4 regions of the Sphingobium sp. SG1 genome follow, and region 3 is predicted to be linked to each of the others. Evidence: riboswitches for the same ligand, from Rfam matches in the RefSeq annotation. Region 3 holds a riboswitch; each other region holds the start of a gene.
What was found. Region 3 has a riboswitch for cobalamin ahead of AC0KVN_RS15660 (cobalamin biosynthesis protein CobG). Riboswitches for the same ligand answer to the same signal wherever they lie in the genome.
Positions count from the first base shown of each region.

Region 1: linked by a shared signal. The riboswitch ahead of AC0KVN_RS14675 (TonB-dependent receptor plug domain-containing protein) and the one ahead of AC0KVN_RS15660 (cobalamin biosynthesis protein CobG) in region 3 are both predicted to bind cobalamin.
Region 2: linked by a shared signal. The riboswitch ahead of cobW (cobalamin biosynthesis protein CobW) and the one ahead of AC0KVN_RS15660 (cobalamin biosynthesis protein CobG) in region 3 are both predicted to bind cobalamin.
Region 4: linked by a shared signal. The riboswitch ahead of AC0KVN_RS11620 (TonB-dependent receptor plug domain-containing protein) and the one ahead of AC0KVN_RS15660 (cobalamin biosynthesis protein CobG) in region 3 are both predicted to bind cobalamin.

Region 1 is NZ_JBVVOJ010000006.1:58,004-63,525, forward strand. It holds gene AC0KVN_RS14665 (ABC transporter ATP-binding protein) at 1-118, opposite strand, end outside; gene AC0KVN_RS14670 (FecCD family ABC transporter permease) at 112-1,116, opposite strand; gene AC0KVN_RS14675 (TonB-dependent receptor plug domain-containing protein) at 1,103-2,959, opposite strand; cobalamin riboswitch at 3,131-3,372, opposite strand; gene AC0KVN_RS14680 (threonine ammonia-lyase) at 3,512-4,504, shown strand; gene dapF (diaminopimelate epimerase) at 4,545-5,357, shown strand; gene mtaB (tRNA (N(6)-L-threonylcarbamoyladenosine(37)-C(2))-methylthiotransferase MtaB) at 5,360-5,522, shown strand, end outside.
Region 2 is NZ_JBVVOJ010000009.1:61,204-66,725, reverse strand. It holds gene cobN (cobaltochelatase subunit CobN) at 1-1,606, opposite strand, end outside; gene cobW (cobalamin biosynthesis protein CobW) at 1,606-2,658, opposite strand; cobalamin riboswitch at 2,836-3,075, opposite strand; gene AC0KVN_RS18430 (Rieske (2Fe-2S) protein) at 3,106-3,483, opposite strand; gene maiA (maleylacetoacetate isomerase) at 3,480-4,124, opposite strand; gene fahA (fumarylacetoacetase) at 4,121-5,413, opposite strand; gene hmgA (homogentisate 1,2-dioxygenase) at 5,410-5,522, opposite strand, start outside.
Region 3 is NZ_JBVVOJ010000006.1:250,903-256,424, forward strand. It holds gene AC0KVN_RS15640 (cobalt-precorrin-6A reductase) at 1-87, shown strand, start outside; gene cobJ (precorrin-3B C(17)-methyltransferase) at 48-830, opposite strand; gene cobI (precorrin-2 C(20)-methyltransferase) at 827-1,549, opposite strand; gene AC0KVN_RS15655 (precorrin-8X methylmutase) at 1,546-2,175, opposite strand; gene AC0KVN_RS15660 (cobalamin biosynthesis protein CobG) at 2,175-3,227, opposite strand; cobalamin riboswitch at 3,508-3,719, opposite strand; gene AC0KVN_RS15665 (hypothetical protein) at 4,477-4,977, shown strand; gene AC0KVN_RS15670 (excalibur calcium-binding domain-containing protein) at 5,142-5,453, opposite strand; gene AC0KVN_RS15675 (hypothetical protein) at 5,475-5,522, shown strand, end outside.
Region 4 is NZ_JBVVOJ010000004.1:183,345-188,866, reverse strand. It holds gene AC0KVN_RS11630 (HoxN/HupN/NixA family nickel/cobalt transporter) at 1-21, opposite strand, end outside; gene AC0KVN_RS11625 (PepSY domain-containing protein) at 18-1,517, opposite strand; gene AC0KVN_RS11620 (TonB-dependent receptor plug domain-containing protein) at 1,520-3,508, opposite strand; cobalamin riboswitch at 3,700-3,944, opposite strand; gene AC0KVN_RS11615 (copper resistance protein B) at 4,007-4,867, opposite strand; gene AC0KVN_RS11610 (copper resistance system multicopper oxidase) at 4,864-5,522, opposite strand, start outside.

The sequences.
Region 1 (5,522 bases), 190 kb from region 3:
CGCCATTGGGGCCGATCACGCCGATCAACTGGCCCGGCGCCATGGTCAGGTCGACGCCGCGCACTGCCAGATGGCGGCCCAGCCGGACGTCCAGTTGCTCGGTCGACAGGGTCACCATAGCCGCCGCTCCCGCATCAGGTGAATGAGGAAGACGGGCACACCCAGCATCGCGGTCAGCACGCCCAGCTTCAATTCGCTGCTGGTCGGGATGACGCGCACGCCGATATCGGCCAGGGTCAGCAGCACCGCGCCGCCCAGCATCGAGGGCAGCAGCAGCGCGGAGGGCGAGCGATCGGTCAGCGGCCGCACCAGATGCGGCACGATCAGGCCGACGAAGCCGATCGATCCCGTCACCGCCACCGCGCCGCCGACGCCGATCGCGACGCCCGCCATCAGCCGCAGCCGCGCCCGCGACAGGTCGACGCCCAGCGCCCGCGCGCCATCCTCACCCAGGGTCAGCGCATCGAGCGCGCGCCCGTCATAGAGCAGCAGGGCCGCGCCGACCGCGATACAGGGCAGCGCCAGCAGCAGATGGTCGATGCTGCGATTTTCCAGGCTCCCCATCAGCCAGCTCATGATCTCCATCGCGGCAAAGGGATTGGGCGACAGGTTGAGCGCCAGGCTGATCCCCGCCCCCGCCAGCGTCGCGACCGCGATCCCGGCCAGGATCAGCGTCAGCGGACTTTCCGACGGCCCGGCAAGCAGGAACAGCGCGCCGATCGCCGCCAGCGCAGTGACGATCGCCAGCAGCGGCAACGCCATCGGATGCAGTTCGGACAGGCCGAAATAGAGTGCGATCACCGCCCCCAGCGCCGCCGCATTGGACACGCCCAGCACGGCGGGTTCGGCCAGCGGATTGCGCAGATAGCCCTGCAATGCCGCGCCCGACAGACCCAGCATGCCGCCGACCAGCAGGCCGATCGCCATGCGCGGCAGGCGCAGGTCGATGATGATCGCCCGCGCCACCATGTCGCCGCCGCCCGCCAGCACCGCCAGGATGCGGGCCGGCGCCATCGTCACCGATCCCAGCGCGACCGACGCGATCGCCGCGACCAGCAGCAGGGCGATCAGCCCCGGCAGCAACAGAGGATGCCGCCGCCCCTTAGAAGCGGACACGCACGCCGCCATAGGCCGACCGGCCATAGGTGCCATAGCCATAGGCGGTGGCGTAATCCGCATCGAACAGATTGTCGATCCGGCCATAGACTTCCAGATGATCGCCCACGGGGAAGGACGCGCGCAGCCCGGCCAGCGCATAGCCGTCGAGCCGGCGCGCGTTGGCCGTGTCGTCATAGCTGTCGCCGACCATGGTCAGTGCCGCGCCGGTCGACAGGCCGAAGGACCAGAGATAGTCGGCCGACACACTGACCGCATTGGCGGCGCGGCGCGGCAGGCGATTGCCGTCGGTGGCCCCGCCCGATCGATCGCGCGCATCGACATAGCTGTAGGATGCCGCCACCGTCACCGCCTCGACCGGCTTCAGCGTCAGCGTCGCTTCCACGCCCTTGGCGCGGGTCCGGTCCAGATTGCCATAGATGTAGGTCGCATAATCATAGTTGATCTGGTTGCGGGTATCGCGCCGGAAGGCGGTCAGCGACAGCACCGCCTTGTCCCCGTCCAGGCTCTGGTCGAAGCCGATATCATAGCTTTTCGACCGTTCCGGCCGCAGCGCGCTGTTGCCGCTATAGGTGTCGTAGAGCTGATAGAGCGACGGCGCCTTGAACCCCTCGCCATAGGAGAGGCGGATATTGGTGGCGCCGGCGTTGGGCGTGTAATTGGCGTTGGCGCCAAAGGTGGTCGCGCCGCCGAACTGGCTATGATCGTCATGGCGCAGGCCCCCGGTGACGGCGAGGCCGGCAAGCGGCTTCACCACCGCCAGCGCATAGACGCTGTCGATGTTCGCCTTCGCGCTCGCTATGTCACCAAAGCCGAAATACTCATAGTCCGGCCGCTCATGCTCATAGCCGAAGATCAGCCTGGCCTGATCCACCGGGGCATAGACGCCCTCATATTCGAAGCGCAGATTGGTACCCGAATAGCCATAATCCGGGTCGGTGCCGCGCACGAAATAATAGTCGCGGTCGTTGCGCATCCAGGTCACGGCGGCACGATTGGTCAGCTTGCCGTCCAGAAGCGCCAGGTTGATCCCGGCATAGCCGACATATTGGTCCAGCTTGCTGACATCGCTGCTGTCGGCCGGCGCGCCGAAGAAGCTGTCATAGTCGAGATCGGCATGGATATAATAGCCGCGCAGGTCGAGGCTGAGCGTGTCGGAAAAGGCGATCTTCAGCTTGGCGTTGGTGGCGATATTCTCATAGCCATCCTTCTCCACGCCGCCGAACGACCGGCCGACCGAGGAAATTCCATCGGTGTTGAAATAGGCGACGCCGACGCCGCCCGACACCGCGCCGCGCGTGCCGGACACATCGGCCTTGGCATTCAGCGTGTCGCTATAGCCATAATCGGCCGAGGCATTGACCTCGAAACCCTCGCTCGGCGCGCCGGTCATCACATTGACCACGCCGCCGATCGCCTGGCTGCCATAGACGACCGAGTTGGAGCCGCGCAGCACTTCGATCCGGCGGATGTTGCCGGTCAGCAAATGGCCGAAATCATAGCCGTCGCCGATGCCGCTCGGGTCGTTGACCTTGACCCCGTCGATCAGCACCAGCGTCTGGGTCGTCTCCGCCCCGCGCAGCGACACGCCGGTCACGCCGCCGGTGGAGCCGTTGCGGCTGAAACGGACGCCCGGCGTGGTGGCGAGCAGGTCGACGACATCGACCGCCTGGCGCGTTCTGATCGTGTCGGCATCGATCACCGTGATCGCCTGGCCAACCTCGTCGCGCGGCTGCGCAATGCCCGAAGCGGTGACGACGATATCGTCATCCTGTGCCAGATCCTGGGCCAGTGCCGGCGTAGCGGCCAGCAGCGCGATCAGCGAAATCCCCAACATCTTCATTTTATCGTCCCCCGGCGTCCGTCGATTTGGAACCGGGGCGTCCGCGCGAACGGTCGCTGCGTGAGGATCGGGAAGACGCCAGCGCCCCGCCCCACGCACCGATGCGGCCCCGGCCGCCATGGGCGTCGCTCGACGGAAACACCGCGCCATGGCCATCCCCTGGGCCAGGGCAAGAGCGACCAGACGCCGGCAGGTCTCCTGGCTCGCGGGTCAGGGCAGCGATGCGCCAGCCTTCCCGGACCTGTCGGTCCAGTGGCCGGTTCCGGCCCTCCCCTTTTGAAGAGCTTGGGAACCCTGCGCATCGCGCTCACCGCTTACAGTTGCAGGGACAGCCGCGGATTTGGAAGGGCTGCGCCCCCCGCACCGCATTCCCGTTTTCAGCCCATGCGGGCACCGGCGCGATCATGCGCGTCCGGGGCTTTCGATCACCCCGGCGCGCGGCCCCCATAAGCCAAAGCACAAGCCCTGCCAAGCGGGCCCGGATCGCCCCGGCGGATCGTTGCGCGGCGCCGGCGGGCGGCTATGCAGGGGCCTCTGACCCAAGGAGCCGACATGACCGATTCGCTTGCTATCACTGCCGCCGACGTCGCCGATGCCGCGCGGCTGATCGCGCCGGCGGCGGTCCGCACCCCGCTGATCGAGAATGCCGCGCTCAACGATTTGTGCGGCCGGCGCGTGCTGGTGAAGTTCGAGGGCGCCCAGCATAGCGGATCGTTCAAGTTCCGCGGCGCCTATAACCGCCTCGCCCGGCTGAACGATGCGGAGCGGGCGGCGGGCGTCGTCGCCTGGTCCTCGGGCAATCATGCCCAGGGCGTCGCCTTTGCCGCGCGCCTGCTCGGCATTCCCGCCACGATCGTGATGCCGGCCGATGCCCCGGCGATCAAGACCGCCAACACCCGTGCGCTCGGCGCCGAGGTCGTCCCCTATGACCGCTTCACCCAGAGCCGTGAGGCAATCGCCACCGCCCTGGCCACCGAACGCGGCGCAACGCTGGTCCCCTCGTTCGACGATCCCTTCATCATCGCCGGCCAGGGCACGATCGGCCTCGAAATACTCGACCAGGCCCAGGCCGCCGGCGCCGACCTCGCACAGATTCTCGTCTGCTGCGGTGGGGGCGGGCTGGTCGCGGGCACGGCCACGGCGGTCAAGGCCGCCCGCCCCGACATCAGCGTCTATGCGGTCGAACCCGCCGGCTTCGACGACACGGCTCGCTCGCTCGCCAGCGGCGTGCGGGAAAGCGTCTCGCCCGACGCACGCAGCATCTGCGATGCGCTGCTGGCGCCCAGCCCCGGCACGCTGACCTTCCCGATCAACCACGCCCTGCTCGCCGGCGGCCTGGTCGTCAGCGACGATCAGGTACGTGACGCGATGCGCTTCGCCTTCACCACGCTCAAGCTGGTGGTCGAACCGGGCGGCGCGGTCGCGCTCGCCGCCATGCTCGCCGGCCTCGCCCCAGCGACCGACGGCGCCACCGCCCTCGTCATCTCCGGCGCCAATGTCGATCCGGCCGCCTATGCCGCGATCATCGGCGGCCCGAACGCCTGACCGCTGGTCTTTTGCCCCGTCCCGCACTAAATGCGGCGCCATGATGAGCCGCTTTTCCAAGATGCATGGTCTGGGCAATGATTTCGTCGTGATCGACGCGCGCCAGGCGCCGGTCGCGATGACGGAGGCGCGCGCCCGCGCCATTGCCGATCGCCATGCCGGCATCGGCTGCGACCAGTTGATCGTCATCGGCTCCCCGCAAGCCGGCGATCAGGCCGACGTGTCGATGCTGATCTTCAATTCCGACGGTTCGGAAGTGGAAGCCTGCGGCAATGCCACCCGCTGCGTGCCGCTGTTCGTCGGCAAGGACGTGCTGATCCGCACCAGGGCCGGGCTGCTCGACGCCAAGGGCGTGGACGGCGGCGCCAGCGTCGATATGGGGGCGCCCCGCTTCGACTGGGACGCGATCCCGCTTGGCTATCCGATGGACACGCTGACGATGTCGGCCAGTTGGGAAGACCTGCCCGCGCCGGCCGCCGTCAATGTCGGCAACCCGCATGTGATCTTCTTCGTCGAGAATCTGGACGCGGTCGATTTCGAACGCCTCGGCCCGCTGATCGAGCATGACCCGCTCTTCCCCGCCCGCGTGAACGTCAATTTCGCGCAGGTCGTCGGCCCGCAGCATCTGCGCCTGATCGTCTGGGAACGCGGCGCCGGCCTCACCCGCGCCTGCGGCACCGGCGCCTGCGCCACCGCCGTCGCGGCGATCCGGCGCAAGCTGATGGCCGGCCCGGTAACGGTCAGCCTGCCGGGCGGCGACCTGGAGATCGACTGGGCACCGGGCGGCACGATCCGCATGACCGGCCCCGCCACCCATGTGTTCGACGGCGAGGCGGACTGGGACCGCTTCTGACCGTGGCCGGTCCCGACATCATCACCCTGGGCTGCCGGCTCAACATCGCGGAAAGCGAAGCGATCCGCGAAATGGCCGGCGCACAGGACGACCTGATCGTCGTCAACAGCTGCGCCGTGACGGCCGAGGCCGTGCGCCAGACCCGGCAGGCGATCCGCCGCGCCA
Region 2 (5,522 bases), on a different contig from region 3:
GAAAGGCGAAATAGGCGTGAGGCGGCGGCAGCGCTGGGTCATGATAGCTGCTCTTGGGATCGATATTGTAACCGCGCGCCGGCTGTACCGCGATCGCGACATGGCCGAAGCGCTGGACGGCAAGGCGAAAGGCGCCGTCCCGCACGAAGGGGTCGGCCTCCGGCGGTCCCCAGCGATCGACCATGGCCTCCCGCGCGCTGTCGGGCAGAGCGGTAAGGGCGGCGCGATAGACATCAAGCGACAGGCTGACCTCGCCCGGCCGGTCGATCGACGCCCGATCATTGGTGACGCCGCCGGTCATCAGCCGCATCAGCGCGGCACCATCGCGCGGGGCGTCGCCGATCGCATAGCCGGCCTCACCCAGCCGGCACAGGATCGCGGCAGCGCTGGCCGGCGTGTCGAGGCCGACGCCATTGCCGATCCGCCCGTCGCGATTGGGATAATTGGCCAGCACCAGCGCGACCCGGCGCTCGGCCGGCGCGGCGCGGCGCAGCGCCGCCCAGTTGCGCGCCAGATCGGCGACGAAGGCGACCCGGTCGGGTGCCACGCGCGGCACGACGATGCCGCACTGGGTGCGTTCATCGAACCGCTCGGCCGCCTTGAAGGCGACGGCGCGGGTGAAGAGGCGGCCGTCCACTTCGGGCAGGGCGACATTCATCGCCAGGTCGCGCGGGCCAAGGCCACGGGCCGACCCGCGCCAGCTGCCTTCCTCGACCCCGGCAAAGGCGGTCTGCAGGATCGGGCAATCGGCCTGTTCCAAGATGCCCGGCACGCGCGGCTCGGACGAAGAGGAGGCGGCGAAGCTGGTCGAATTGACGATGATGTCGGGCGCGATGTCGGCCAGCAGCCCGCCTAGCCAGTCGCGCACGAACGGCTCGCGCAGCGCACGGACATGCACGGCGGCGACATTGAAGCCGCGCGCGCCAAGCGCCGCGACCATCGCATCGACCGCGCTCAGCGTGCCGGCGACCACCAAAGCGCGGTAGAAGATCAGCAGCGCCACCGGCCGCCCCTCGACCCAGGTCGCGCGCAATTCGGCCACGCCGGGCCGGTCATGGCCAGGCAGATAGAGGCCGGCGTCGGCAATCGGCAGCGGATGGTCGGGCTCGCCCGCATCCGCGCCGATCAGCCGAGCGGCGCAGCGCAGGAAGGACAGCGCATTGGCTGTGCCGCCCTGGCGCAGATAGTCGCGCAACTGCTCGCGCATCGCCGCCGGCACGGTGGAGACGAGGTCCAGCGCCGGATCACCCTCGCGCCCGTCGGCGATCGCGGCGAAGGCGATGCCGCGCTCGCGCGCGACCTGCGCAATCTCGTCCACGCCATAGGGCCAGTAGCTCTTGCCGCCGAGCAGGATGACGCAGACGAAGCGCGCCTTGGCGATCACCTTCTCGACATAGAGATCGACCGAATAGGGATGCTTGAGCTGCAGCAGATTGGCCAGCCGCACGCTCGGCGCATCATCGGGCAGGCGCGCGGCAGCAGCGGCGAAACAGGCCAGATCGCTGTCCGCCACGGTCAGGATAACGATGTCGCCGGGCGGCTGGTCGAGGTCGATCGCCTCCTCGCCGTCGCTGATCGTTCCCGGCGTGGCGGACAGAAGATGCATCAGCCGAGCACGGCCTGGATGTCGGCCTCGATCGCGGCGCGGTCCAGCCCCTTCTGGCCGATCACCACCAGCTGGGTACGACGCGCTTCTTGCGGTTGCCAGGGGCGGTCGAAGAAATGCTGGATGCGCGGGCCGACCGCCTGCACGACGAGGCGCATCGGCTTGCCCGCGACCGCGACCATGCCCTTGACGCGCAGCACGTCGTGGGTGGCGATCAGCGCGGACAGCGCCTGCACCAGCGTGTCGGGATCGGCAACCGCATCGCCACTGACGACGAAGCTGTCGAAATCATCATGGTCATGATCCTCGCCCTCCGCCTCATGGTGCGAGGGGCGGGCGTCGAGATCATCCTCGGCCGCGGCGACGATGCCCAGCAGCGCGCCGATGTCGACCGCACCATGAGCGGCGCGGACGATCTTCACGCCGGGCCGCGTTTCGGCATCGACCTGCGCCTCGACTGCAGCCAGCGTGTCGGCATCGACCAGGTCGCTCTTGTTCAGCACCACCATGTCGGCGCAGGCAAGCTGATCCTCGAACAATTCCTCCAGCGGGCTGTCATGGTCCAGATTGGGGTCGGCGGCGCGCGCCGCGGCCAGCGCCGCTTCGTCGGTGGCGAAACGGCCGGCGGCGACCGCATCGGCGTCGATCAGCGCGACGACCCCGTCCACCGTGGCGCGGGTGCGGATGTCGGGCCACTGGAACGCCTTGACCAGCGGCTTGGGCAGGGCCAGCCCCGAGGTTTCGATGATGATATGGTCGGGCGGGCTCGGCCGGTCGAGCAGCGCGGTCATGGTCGGCAGAAAATCGTCGGCCACGGTGCAGCAGATGCAGCCATTGGCCAGCTCGACGATATCCTCTTCGGGGCAGGCGGCGTCATTGCAGCCCTTCACCAGTTCGCCGTCGACGCCGACATCGCCAAATTCGTTGATGATGAGGGCGAGGCGGCGCCCCTTCGCATTTTCCAGCAGATGGCGGATCAGCGTGGTCTTGCCCGCGCCCAGGAAGCCGGTGATGACGGTAGTCGGAATCTTGGCAGATGCAGTGTTGGCCATGACAAATACTCGCGCGCCGGAGCAACCGGGGCGGGAGCGAACCGGGCGCGCACGCACGGCCGGCCGGCATCGCGGACGGGCGCTTGTTCGCCCGCAGATGCGTGACCGCGCGGCTCCAGCCGCCAACCTGTCGCTCAGACGGAACACCGTGCCCCGGCCATCCCCTGGACCAAAGCAAGAGCGACCTAAACGCCGGCAGGTCTCCTGGCTTGCGGGTCATAGCGGGAGGAACGGCCTTCCCAGGCCTCGCAGGATTTAGCGTCCGGCCCAGTGGCTGCCCTCCCGGCTGGGGAGGGCGCTGTTCATCACGCTCGCCGCTCACAGTTGCAGGGACAGCTGCGGACTTGGATGCCATGGCATCCGCACCGCCTTCCCATTTTAAGCCCCCGTGGGGGCACCGGCGCGATCATGTCGGGACGATGCGAAGCGCCGTCCCTGGGCCGGTTCCTAGTCGCTTTGGGCAGCGGTGACAATCCAGCCATCGGCGATGCTGAGCGGCCAGGGTGCGATGCGCTGGCCGACGCATGGCCCACCGACGCAGACGCCATCGTCGCGGCGAAACAGGGCCCCGTGCCAGCTGCATCTTATATGGCTGCCATCCGGGGTCAGATAATCGTCCAGTTGCTGCGCCAGCGGCAGGCCGGCATGGGGGCATTGATCGACAAAGCCGCTGACCTGGTCACCATCCCGCACGGCAAAGCCATGGAAGCGGCCGGCGCGCATCTGCAGCACGAAATTGCGTGCCTTGCCGTCGGCGATTTGCTCGATCGGGCAGAGGCGCACGCCCGCCGGCGTCGCGAACAGGCGCGTGTCAGTGTCGCTCATGCGTCCGCGTCGGGCTGGCGATCGGGGTGCGCGGCGGCAAAGGCGGGGAGCGCGCATGCCGCCGCGTCCACGGCGCACAGCCGCGGAAAGGGCGTCAGGTCGACGCCGAAGCGCCGGGCATTGTAGAGTTGGGGCACGATATGGCAGTCGGCGAAGCTGGGCGCGTCGCCGAAGGCATGGGTGCCACCATGGCGCGCGACCAATGTTTCGAGCGCGGCCAGCCCCTCGCCGGTCCAGCGGGCGATCCAGGCGCGGACCTGATCCTCATCGGCGCCGAAATCCTGCCGCAGCGCCTGCAACACGCGCAGATTGCCGAGCGGATGGATATCGCAGGCGATGATGCCGGCCATGGCACGGACGATCGCGGCATCGCCGGGGTCAGCGGGCAGCAAGGCCGGCTGCGCCCAGCGTGCCTCGATCCATTCAAGGATCGCGCCGCTCTGCGTCAGCACGCTGTCGCCATCGACCAGTGCGGGCACCAGCCCCTGCGGCGCCAGCGCCCGATAGTCGGGCGCCCGCTGCGCGCCACTGCGCAGGTCATGGGTGACCTGTGCATAGTCGACGCCCTTCAGGGCCAGCGCGATCCGCACGCGATAGCTCGCGCTCGACCGCCAATAACCATGAAGGGTGAGATCGCTCATCGCGCCGGCACGATCATAGCGCGGCATTCGCCAAAGCCGATCGACACATGGCCGGGGGCCGACGCGGTCGCGCGCAATGTCACTTCGTCGCCATCCTCCAGGAAGCTGCGCGTCTCGCCCGATGGCAGGCTGATCGGCTCGCGGCCGCCACTGCTGATTTCCATCAGGCTACCATAGCCGTCGCGCGTCGGGGCGGAGATGGTGCCGCTGCCCAGCAGATCGCCGGGCATCAGATTGCAGCCATTGGACGCATGATGGGTGACGATCTGGCTGACGGTCCAGTACATGTTGCTCGCCGGCCCCTGGCTCAGCCGCATCGGCGGCTGGCCTGCGTCGCGCATCGCCTGGGTGGAGAGATACACTTCCAACGTCAGCGCCAGCGCGCCATGAGCCTGATCATCGGCATCGCTAAGGTAAGGCAACGGCGCCGGGTCGCCTTCGGGCCGGGGCGGCTGGGCGATGCGGAACGGCGCCAGCGCCTCGGGCGTCACCACCCAGGGCGAAATGGTCGAATGGAAATTCTTGGCCAGGAAGGGCCCGAGCGGCTGATATTCCCACGCCTGGAAATCGCGCGCCGACCAGTCGTTGAGCAGGCAGAAGCCGGCGACATGATCGGCCGCCTCGCTGATGGGGATCGGGCTACCCAGATCATTGCCGGCGCCGATCCACACACCCAGTTCCAGCTCATAGTCGAGCCGGGCAGTCGGGCCGACCACCGGCACATCGGCTTCGGGCGGCTTGCGCTGGCCGCGCGGGCGGACCAGCGGATCGCCCGACGGGCGGATAGAGGACGCCCGGCCATGATAGCCGATCGGCACATATTTATAATTGGGCAGCAGCGGATTGTCGGGCCGGAACTGGCGGCCGATATTGTTGGCGTGATGGATGCCGACATAGAAGTCGCTGTAATCGCCGATCCGCGCCGGAAGGTGCAGCATGCAGTCCGCCGCCCGATGCAGCAGCGGCTCGACCGCCGGGCGATGGGCCGGGTCCGACAGCAGCGCGCTGATCCGGCGACGCAGGGCCACCCGCTCTGCCACCGGCAGCGCCATCAGCGCATTGAGCTGCCCTTCCAGCAGCGGCGCGCAATCGATCAGCCCGGCGCCGACACAGGCGGCCAGGTCCAATATGGCGTCGCCGATCGCGACACCGGCGCGCGGCGAAGCGCCTGCGGGCGAAAACAGGCCATAGGGCAGATTCTGGATCGGAAAGTCGCCATGATCCTGCGCGCTGTCGACCCAGCTCGTGCGGGCCGAATCATGGGTTTCGTCTATGTGCCAATAGCTCATGGGGTCTCGTTCATCGGGGGAAGCTGGGCCTTGCGGAAGCCGGACCAGCATTCATCATAATCGGGTTGCAGCAGCGGGCTTTCCATCGCCCAGCGCGTCGGGCGCAGCA
Region 3 (5,522 bases):
GACCGGCAGGAATTCCACCGGCCCGAGGATGTGCTCGACTGGATCGCTCATCCCGCCGCCTCGTCGGGGATGCCGCGCGGCGTGTAGAGGATCGGCCCGCGCGCGCGCTCGATGATGCGGGTCCGGCTCGACCCGACGATCACCATGGTGCGCATGTCCGCCATGTCCGCCCGCGCCTGCCCCAGCGGCACGATATGCAATGTCTCCTGCGCGGTGGTCACGGCGCGGGCGAAGAGGATCGGGCGTGCATCGCCACAAAGTTCCCCCAACAGCGCCAGCGTGCGCACGAACCCTTCCGGCCGGGACGCCGAGCGGGGATTGTAGAAGGCCATGGCGAAATCCGCCTCCGCCGCCAGCCGCAGCCGCTTTTCGATCAGGGACCAGGGCTTGAGATTGTCCGACAGGTTGATCGCACAGAAATCATGGCCAAGCGGCGCGCCCGCACGCGCCGCAGCAGCCAGCATCGCGGTGATGCCGGGCAGCACGCGAATGTCGATGTCGCGCCAGTGGGCAGGTCCGGCCTCCAGCGCCTCGAACAGGGCGGACGCCATGGCAAAGACGCCCGGATCGCCCGAGGAGACGACGACGACCCGCCGCCCCTGCGCCGCCAGCTCCAGCGCATGGGCCGCCCGGTCCAGTTCCACCCGATTGTCCGAAGGATGCAACGCCAGCCCCGCACGCGGCGCGACCCGCGCGACATAGGGGATATAGCCCACCACGTCGGTCGCGGCAGCCAGCGCGGCGTCGACCTCCGGCGTCACCAGCGCTTCGTCCCCCGGCCCAAGCCCCGCGATCGCGATCCAGCCGCCCTCTCCCGCCGCAAGATTCATGGCCGGCGCCCTTGGCCGTGGATCAGCAGGATCGAGAAATAGGGCGTGACCCTGTCGACATCGGCCAGCCGGGTCACGCGCTGTTCCGGCATGGCGGCATGTTCGACCAGCCATGCTTCATCGCTGCGCCCGGCCGCCGCCACCGCGCGGCGCAGCTTGGCGAGGTGCCGGCCGATCTTCATCACCACCAGCGCGTCGGTATCGCGGATGCGGCGGACCAGTTCCTCTTCCGGCAGGGTTGCCATCGCGACGGTCAGCACATCGTCACCCCAGGTGATCGGCAGGCCGGTCGCATTCCACGCGCCCGACATGCCCATGATGCCGGGGACCACTTCGACCGGGACCAGCCCCGCCAACCGGCTGTGCAGATGCATGAAGGAGCCGTAGAAAAAGGGATCGCCCTCGCACAAGACGACCACATCCTCGCCCGCCTCCGCGATCGCCAGCAGCCGGCCGGTGCAATCGGCATAGAAGGCGGCAAGGCAGTCGTTATAGCGCGGATCGGTGACCGGAATTTCGGTCGTCACCGGATATTCCATCGCCAGTTCGATCGCATCGTCCCGCAGCATGCCCTGCGCGATGCGGCGCGCCTGCCCCGGCCGGCCGGCCTTGCGGAAATAGGCGACATGCCGCCCGCTCCGCACCAGCCGGTCGGCGCGCACGCTCAGCAAGTCCTGCGCGCCGGGGCCGAGGCCCACGCCATAGACGGTGCCGCTCATTCCGCGCGGCTCGCCAGCGCATTGATCGCCGCGACCGTAATCGCGCTGCCGCCCAACCGCCCGTCGACGACGCAGCAGGGCACGGGCTGCGCCGCCCATAAAGCGGCCTTGGATTCCGCCGCGCCGACGAAGCCGACCGGGCAGCCGATGATCGCTGCGGGACGCGGACAGGCCGGATCTTCCAGCATGTCGAGCAGGTGGAACAGCGCCGTGGGCGCATTGCCGATGGCAACCAGTGCCCCGGCAAGATGCGGCCGCCACAATTCCAGCGCGGCGGCGGATCGGGTATTGCCCATCGCCCGCGCCATGTCCGGCACGGCGGTGTCGTGCAGGGTGCAGAGCACGGCATTGTCGGCGGGCAGGCGCGCGCGCGTGACCCCTTCCGACACCATGCGCGCATCGCACAGCACCGGCGCCCCTGCGATCAGGGCCTGCCGCGCCGCCGCTGCAAAGCCCGGCGAAAAGCGGATATGGCCCGCAAGGTCCACCATGCCCGCGGCATGGATCATGCGCACTGCGACCGGTTCCTCCTCGGCAGCAAAGCGCCCGAGGTCGGCTTCGGCGCGGATGGTGGCGAAGGACTGGCGATAGATCGCCGCGCCGTCCCTCTCATAATCATGGGGCATCAACAGGCTCCGAAATGGGCAAGAAGGTCGGTGGCGGTGAGGTCAGGACGGACGGGCGCCGATCCTGCGCGGGCATGGAAGGCCAGGTCGTAGCGCCCGTCCCGCCCCGTCAGCACGACATCGGCCGGCATCGAACTGGCGCAGCCCTTGGCGCAGCCGGAGACATGAAGGCGGCCCGCCACATGGGGCGCCAGCCGGCGGGCGAGATCGCGCGTCTCCACGCTCGCCTGCGGACAGGCAGGTGCGCCGGGGCAGGCCTCCACATGGATCAGCGGGTCGGCCGCGTCGGCGCACAGGCCGGGCAGTTGTCCTTCGGCCAGCAGCATGCGCCACGGGGTCAGCCGCATGGCCGGCGCGTCGAGAAAATGCCGCGCATCGATCCGGCCGAAGGGAAGGCCATAGGCCAAGCCGCCATCCCATGCGCCGGGGACCAGTCGCGGGCGTGGCGACGCCGCCTCTGTCGTGCCCGTTGCCCAATCCGCCAGGGGCGCATCATGCCGGGCCATGCGCCCCGCGCGCGCGCCGTTGCTCTCCACGAACCATCGGGCGAGCGCGAGCAGCGCATCCGCTTCGCCGCCGCTGTCCACCGGCACGCCTTGTGCCCGCCCCTCGGCGCGCAAGATCAGGCCGCCGTCCCGCGCCCGCTCGATGCGAAAATCCCCCGCTTCGCCGGACAGGAGCGGCGCGGCGCCGGCATCGATCACGAAGCCCATCTTGCCCGGCAAGTCCGGCAGTTCGTCCAGGCGATCGAGCAACTGGCTGGCGATGCGATGGCTGTCGTCGCCTTCGCGCCAGTCCGGCGCGACCATCATCATACGCGCGCCCTCGCGCCGGGCATCGCGGTCCACCAGGCCCAGGTCGAGCAGGCGGTCGAGCAAGGGGCGCCAGCTATCGTCGCGCACACCACGGATCTGGAGGTTGGCGCGCCGGGTCATGTCGATCAGGCCGTTGCCATGGGCGATCGCCGCTTCGCCCAGCGCCGCCAGGTCGGCGGCCGAAAGACGACCGAGGCGCGGCTTCACGCGCACGATCAGCCCGTCGCCCGCCGCCATCGGGCGCCAGGCGTCAGGACACCAGCCCCGAACGGCCGGTCCGCGGGCCACCGCATGGTTCGCGGTCGCCCTATCCCTGCCCGCGCCGGTCTGGCTCACAGGCACATCCTCCGCGCGCCGGGACGCAACCAGGCGGGGCTTGCCGGCATCGCCGGTCGGCGCGAGGCGGCAGGCAGGCGCGACAGGCGCCCGACACCACGCGGCCGTGCAGCCCCAGCCACACGCTTCGCCGCCCAGACGGAAGAAAGACCGTGCCATGACCAACCCCTGGGTCAGGACAAGAGCGACCGAAACGCCGGCAGGTCTCCTGGCTCGCGGGTCGTTGCGGGATGCACGCCTTCCCGGACGCTCTGTCCAGTGGCTGCCCTCATGGGCTCGTGCATCGCGCTATCCGCTTACAGTTGCAGGGACAGCCGCGGAATAAGGGGCCAGGCCCCCGCACCGCATTCCCGATTAAGTTCCTTGCGGAACACCGGCGTCAGTTATGCAATGCACCAGCATGAACCGGCGCACCGATGATGCCCTAGTCGAAACATCGGGCTTCGCCAAGATATGGAATATAGACAGACAGGACCGCCCGGACGCATATCCGTGTCGACCTCGATCATCTGCGCCAATATCAAATGCGCCACAGGGTAGAAATAAGCGAAGAGGATGAGGTGACGTACAGTACGCCCCATCCAGCTATCACGGGCGCATCGCGCAGCGACGGTATCCGGTGCACCTATCGGCGTGGGCACGGCAGGATATTGCGCTCAAGCCTGAGCTCGAACATGCATTATCAATCGCATCTTTGTAGTGTCGCTTTGTAGAAAAAGAGCCGTAAAAGCGACTTTCGTTCAAAAAATTACGAACAAACCGTGACTCAGGAAAGTCGTGGCGGAGAGGGAGGGAAGCGTTGAAGCTACCCCGATTTCGCGTGATTCGCGCCTGCCGATGGCAGCATCGTTATCAGGCTGGAGCGCCTGGGTGTAGCCCTGGTTCGAGGGACGCGCCCGGATTCGAACCGTTGCGATGTCTTGCAGCGATCATCCGCGCGACGATCCTGCTGGACCGGCAATGATTTCTAGGGAGGCAAGGGCGTTCTAGGACATGGGCTCACGCGCCCTCGTCCCGTTCCTGCGCGGAACGTCTCGCGTTGATTAAGTCCCCGCGAGATTATCGGCTGAAAGCCGTATGAAATAAGGTTGGTTTTCAGAAGGTGTTGTTCTAATCGGCGCCCCGCGCATTTCGCGCTATGGGGGTAATATTGTTTATTAAGAAATATACTGCTGTAGCGATTGCTGCTGCAATCGCATTTCCTTGCGCTCCGGCTATGGCAAATGATGTCATGATCGAGGCCAATGCTGCTCGCGCTCACGACCGTTGGGGTGGAGAGCTTGGCATTGGCTACACCTTAACCGCCGGACGCTTCGCTCTGCGTCCTATAGTGGGTGCCTTCATCTACAAGGGCGACAATGATCGCTATTATGAGGATACTTTCAGCAATGGTCAGACTCGCTGCCGGGATAGTCAGACGGGGCAGTTCGCGAAAGACAGCGAGTGTGACGATACGGCAGTAAAGGCCTACGGCAAGATCGAAGCCACCTATTCGATCCCCCATTTCGCAGAGATTGGCGGCGGGGTTCGCTTTAGCAGTGATAAGGTCCGTCCTTATGGAACGGTTGGATTGCCGCTCGGCCCCCGCTTCAGCATCAAGGGTAATGCCGGACCCAAATATTACGCGCTAGGCATCAAGGCTGGCTTTTAAGTGTGGAGGCCGCGTTGCTTCGACAGTGGCGCGGCTTCTCGTTGACGCACTATAAATGGAACATGTGGCCGCCCTGGTGTCGATCGGTGGTCGGCCTGGCGATTATGATCGGGGCGATTGCTCAGACGGGGCATGATCGCGGATGATATCGAGGGGCGTCTATTTCATCGCCCGTGATATGGTTCGCAGGCGATGCCATCGCCGTCACCGTCCATATGGGGGCCGTAGCCGGGCTGCCCGATATATAGCGGCGCGGCACCGGCAGCCCTGGCGGCCCGACAGTTCCGGTATGACCAAGATGAACCTGCTGATGCGACGGGGCGAGAGGCCGGAAGGCTCCCTGATCCGCCTGCTGGCTGCTGGGCATCGAGATCGTCCGCGCTGGTGCCTCGGTCATAAGCCAGGGTCTGCTCGGGAATCGGTCCCGCGATGGGCTGGGGATCATCGTTCCTGGTGGCTGCCGGTGTCGATGGCATCACAGAGGTCCGATCCCAGGCATGGAGCGCGAAGGCTGCAATCAGGCCAAGTCCGACTGCACCTCCCAA
Region 4 (5,522 bases), on a different contig from region 3:
CTGCAAAGGGGTGGCGGTCATGCGGTTTCTCCGATCAGGGGCCGCACGGCGCGGGCGCGCCGCCGGCGATTGCGGACACGGCGCAGGTCGCGCCGCAGCTTGGAAAGGCCCATCCATGTCCCCGTCCCGCAGACGAGCGTGACCATGGCGAGCAGCGGCAGGACGATCAGATCCCACCAGGGACGGGTGCGCAGCCAAGGGAAGTCGAGCCGGTGCAGCCCGTCCTGCAGCCAGCGGAAGGCGCGGCCATTGCGGTCGAAGGCGCGGATCAGGCGGCCCGACGCGGGATCGACATAGAGGCGTGTCGCCTGGTCATCGGCCAGGATGACGCGCCACACCGGCAGGGCGACGCTGGCCTTGTGACCATAATAATAAGCGTCTTCCTGGCGCAGCAGGTCGAGCGAGGCGATCGCCGGTCCATCCTGGAGCGCGGCGCGCAGGCCCGCTTCCGACAAAGTGGCAGGCCGGCCAGCAGCGTCGAAGCGTTGCGCCTTGCCAGCCCGATCGATCGCCACCAGATGGACGGCACCGGCAAAGGGCACCGCCTCCAGCCGGACGGTGTTTTGCGGCAGGGCGGGCAGCGCCGCGATCGCCCGGCGCGCATCGCCCCAGGCGAAGTCACCGTTCAGCCGCTGACGCTGGGTCATCATCGCCTCGCTGTCGAGCAGCCCCCAAGGGTTCATCGACAGCAGCCCGCTCGCCACCCAGGTCAGCGTCACTATGCCGAAGAACAGCCCGGCCATATGGTGCCACCACCACAGGCCGCGATAGGGCGATCCGATGCTGCCATCGCGACGGCGGCGCAGCCGGGCGATGCCGACCCACAGGCCGGTGATCGTCAGGAAGCAGCCGATCAGCGAGGTCCAGATGACGACCTGGCTCCACAACGCGCCATCCTGTCGCAGGATGGTGGGATAGAGCCAGTGCGGCACCGCGCCGAGCCAGCCCCAGAAGCGCTGGAAGCGGGTGGTCAGCTGCACCACCTCCCCGCTCTTGCCCGAGACATAGGCCTGCGTCCCGGCCGCATCGGCATAATCGACGCGGTAGAGCGGCGCATTGCGGCGGAAGGTCTGGACCGTCCACTGGTCCATCTCGGTCTGGGCAATATTCCCGACCGGGCCGGCAATGGCGCTGTTGCGGCCGAACTCGAGCGCCACCCTGTGGATATTTTGCGGATCGACCTGCTCGACCGGTTTCCCCGACGCCCAGTCATGGGTGCCGGCGGATACCCGCATCTGCGGGATGGTCCGCGTCGGATCGAGCGCCGGCGTCACCCGCAACAAAGGCCGCCCGGCCATCATCTCGATCCGGGCGGCGGACAGCGCCATGGTATCGGGCAGCGTGCCCGCTTGCCCGGCCGACAGGGTGAGAGGCGCAAGCCCCCCAAGCTGCGCGGCCGGTGTCAGGCGCGGATAGTCGACATAAAGCATCACGAAGCCGGACAGGCACCACAGCGTCATGACGGCGCCGATGATGATGCCCAGCCAGCGATGCAGCAGCAGGACCGGCCGCAACATGGTCAGAAGCTCAGGCCATAGCTGACCCGCAGCGTGCGCGGCACGCCCCGGTAGAAGTAGAGGAAGCGGCTGTTGCTGCCGTCCAATACCCCCGCATCGCTGACCGCCGAGCGATAGCCAGTGGAGGCGTAATCACGGTCGAACAGATTCTCGACATTGATGCCGAACCGGTTGCGCCGCGCCTGATCCAGCCACAGATGCGCGCCCGCATCGACCACGGCATAATTGCCATAGTTCATCCGGCCAAAACCCGATGCGGTCGACCAGACATCGCCCACCCAATTGGCCGACAGATTGGCGCCGAAGCGGCCCGTTTCCGGCGCATAGACGATCGCGGCGCGGCCATATTGTTCCGGATTGCGATCGCGCTGCACCGAACTGCCCTGATTTCGGACGCGCGAATAGGTGTAGCTGGCCGACAGGCCCCAGCCGCCGGTCAGGTCGGCGTTCAGCTCCAGCTCGGCACCCCTGGCCCGCACCTTGTCGCGAACGTTGATATAGGTGCCTTCCGGAAAGGCCGGATCATCATAGGTCGTGTCGATCAGGTCGGTGATGCGCCGGTTGAACCAGGTCGCTTTCCAGCGGATCGCTCCGCCGGCCAGCGCGCCGCCCAGCGCGGCGTTGAGGTTCAGGCTCTCCTCGGGCTTCAAATTCGGGTTGCCGACTTCGCAACAGGGATCATTGCCATAAAGCTGCGAGGCGTCGGGCAGCACGAAGGAGGTGCCGCCATTGGCCTCCACGAACAGCGCGTCGCTGACATCATAACGGCCCGACACGTTCCAGATCGTCTTTTCCGATCCCTTCGCCTTATTGTAGCGCAGACCCGCGGCGATCCGCGCCTTGCTCGACAATTCGTCATTGGTGCGCAGCTGGAAGATGCCGGCATGGACCTGTTCATCGGTCGGCGCGATCAGCAGGACGTCGTCGCGGCCGTTGAAGCTCTGGAAATCATAGCCGATCAGCGTGTCGATGCCGCGCAGCATGTTGAGCTGCACCACCGCGCTGCCGCCATAATCCTGATAGCCCCAGAAAGTGCCGGCCGGGTAGATGACCTGTGGCGGCCCCGCCGGAATGGGATTGCGGATCTGGACATAGGCGGTCTTCCAGTCGTGGAAATAGCCCTTGAGGAAGAATTGCACGCCATCCTCGCCGGTATAGTCGAGGCGCAGGCTGGCCACTTCCTCGTTCCGGTCGTTGCGGCTCTGCCTGGTCCGCGTCGCGCTGATATTGTCGAGATCAGCCTTGGTATGCTGGTAGAGCGCGTTGAGGCGCAGGTCCGGCGCGATATCATATTGATATTTGATGCCCGCCGACCAGAGATCATAGCCGCGCGCGCGATCGGTGGCGCTGGGCTGCATCACGTCATAGGGACGATAGCCGTCCGACTGGCTGCGATTGGCCCAGACGACGAAGCGATGCTGGCCGATCGCGCCGCGCAGATAGCCGTCCAGGCTGGTGCCGGCGAAGCTGTCGAGGCTGGCATTGACCTGGCCGCCCAGATCGTCGCTGAAATCGCGGGTGACGACATTGATGACGCCGGCCGCCGCCTGGGTGCCGTAGAACAGGCTTTCGCCGCCTTTCAGCACCTCGATCCGCTCGATCATGCTGGCGGCCATGGTGTCGTTGGGCGAGGTGCCGCCATAAAGGCGGTTGTTGAGGCGAATGCCGTCCATCGTCCACAGCACATCCTTGGTGCGCGAACCCTGCAGCGCGATGTCGACATAGCTGAACGGCCCGGACTGCGACCGGATGAACAGGCCCGGCACCGCTTCGAGCGCGCGGGCGGTGTCGATCGCGGCGGCATCGCGGATCTGCGTATCGGTGACGACCTCGATGGCATGGCCATAGCGCGACAGTTGCTGCGGCAGCGTCTCTTCCAGGCTGGTGCCGGTGACGACGATGCTGTCGCCCTCCGCCTCATCGGCCAGAGCCGGCGAGGCAAAGGCAAGCGAAAGGGCCAGAGCGGCCCGTGAAACGATATTGGACTTCATTTATTCCCCCATCCGGCGCCGCGTTCGACGGGCGGGGGCAACCTTCACGAGCGGCACGCACGCGAACGTCCGACACACGCGCCGGCCGGGCGCCCAAGGGCAACCGACGCGCGTTTGTCGCAGCGGCCCCAGCCGCTCGTTCGTCGCTCAGACGGAAGTTACCGTGCCGCGGCCATCCCCTGGACCAAGGCAAGAGCGACCAGACGCCGGCAGGTCTCCTGGCTCACGGGTCATCGCTTGATGCACGGCCTTCCCAGGCCTCGCAGGATTTAGCGTCCGGCCCAGTGGCTGGCGGATCGGTCATTCTGCCGTCCGCACATGTACATCGCGCTCACCGCTTACAGTTGCAGGGACAGCTGCGGATTTGGACAGTCACCCGTCCGCACCGCATTCCCTATTAAGCCCCTTTCGGGACACCGGCGCGATCATGATCCCATGCCGTGCGGCGCAGGATCGGCGGGATCGATAATCGAATATCAGGCGGGCTGCAAGCGCCTCTCAGAACCAGGCGCGCAGGCCGATCACCAGGCTGGTGGCCGACAACCTATCGCCGGCGGCACGGGCATAATCGGCCGTATCGCCCAGCTTGCGCTCCCAATTGATGCCGACATAGGGCGCGAATTCGCGGGCAATCTCGTAGCGCAGCCGCAGCCCAAGCTCGATATCGGACGGGCCGGCGCCGATCCCCAGTTCGGGCACATCCTGCGCCGCCAGATTGAACTCGGCAGCGGGCTGCAGGATCAGCCGCTGGGTGATGCGCTGGTCGTAGCTCGCCTCCAGCCGCAGATGGGCGTCGCCCCTGGTCGACAGAAAGGCTTCGGCCCCGACCTCGAACCAGTAAGGCGCCAGGCCGTCGATGCCGATCACCGCATAGCTGCGGTCCGGCCCTTCGCCGAAATCCTGCCGCACACCCGCCTGCAGGTTGAACCAGGGGTCGATCGCCCGGCTGTAGAGCGCCTGCACCTCGGCCCGTTCGAGCGATCCGCCGAACGCTCCCTCGCCCTCGCTCTTGACCGCGAAGCGGTTGATGTCGCCGCCGATCCAGCCTTCGCCCTCCCAGGCATAGCCATCCGCGCCCTTGCCGGCGCGATATTCCAGCCGATCGAGCATCCATTGCGAATAGGTCATGCCGCCCCCTTCCGCGATCATTGCCGCGCGGGCGCGGGCCATGGCGGTGGGGTCATAGAGCGCGTCGGCGGCATGATCGGTCGGCACCGGCGGGGCCGTGCCTTGTGGGATCGCAGCATCGGTGATGGGCATACTGTGGCCCATCGCGCCATGGTCCATCTGGCTATGGTCCATGGTCTGGGCCTGCACCGGCGCAGCGGCGGCGAGCAGCAGGAGCGCGATCAGCTTCATGCTGCATCCTCCCCATGGCGGACCGTCACGACCCGCATCATCCCGGCATGCATGTGCATCAGCATATGGCAGTGGAACGCCCAGTCGCCCAGCGCATCGGCGGTGAGGTCGAAGCTGACCTTGCCGCCGGGCAGCACATTCACCGTATGCTTGCGCGGATTATGCGCCGCCTCGCCGGTCACCAGTTCAAAGAAATGGCCGTGCAGATGGATGGGATGCGGCATCATCGTGTCGTTGATCAGGGTCACGCGCACCCGTTCCATATGACGGAAGGCGATCGGCTCGGCCCCTTCCGACAGCTTCACCCCATCGAACGACCACATATAGCGTTCCATGTTCGCGGTCAGGTGGATGTCGAGCGACCGGGTCGGCGTGCGCAGGTCCGTGTTCGGTGTCAGCGACCGCAGATCGGCATAGGTCAGCACCCGATGGTCGACATCCTCCAGCCCCGTCGGCCGGTCGGCGGTGCGATCGGCCGGCATCGGCGACAGGGTGGCGACGCCCGGCCCCATTTTCACGCCCGGCGCGACCGACTTGTCGCGCATCTTCATGCTATGCCCGCTCATGGCATCATTGGCCGGCTGGCTGAGGTCGATCACCCCGTCCTGGCCCATATCCATGCCGCCCATGTCCATGCCCATGTCCTTCATGCCCA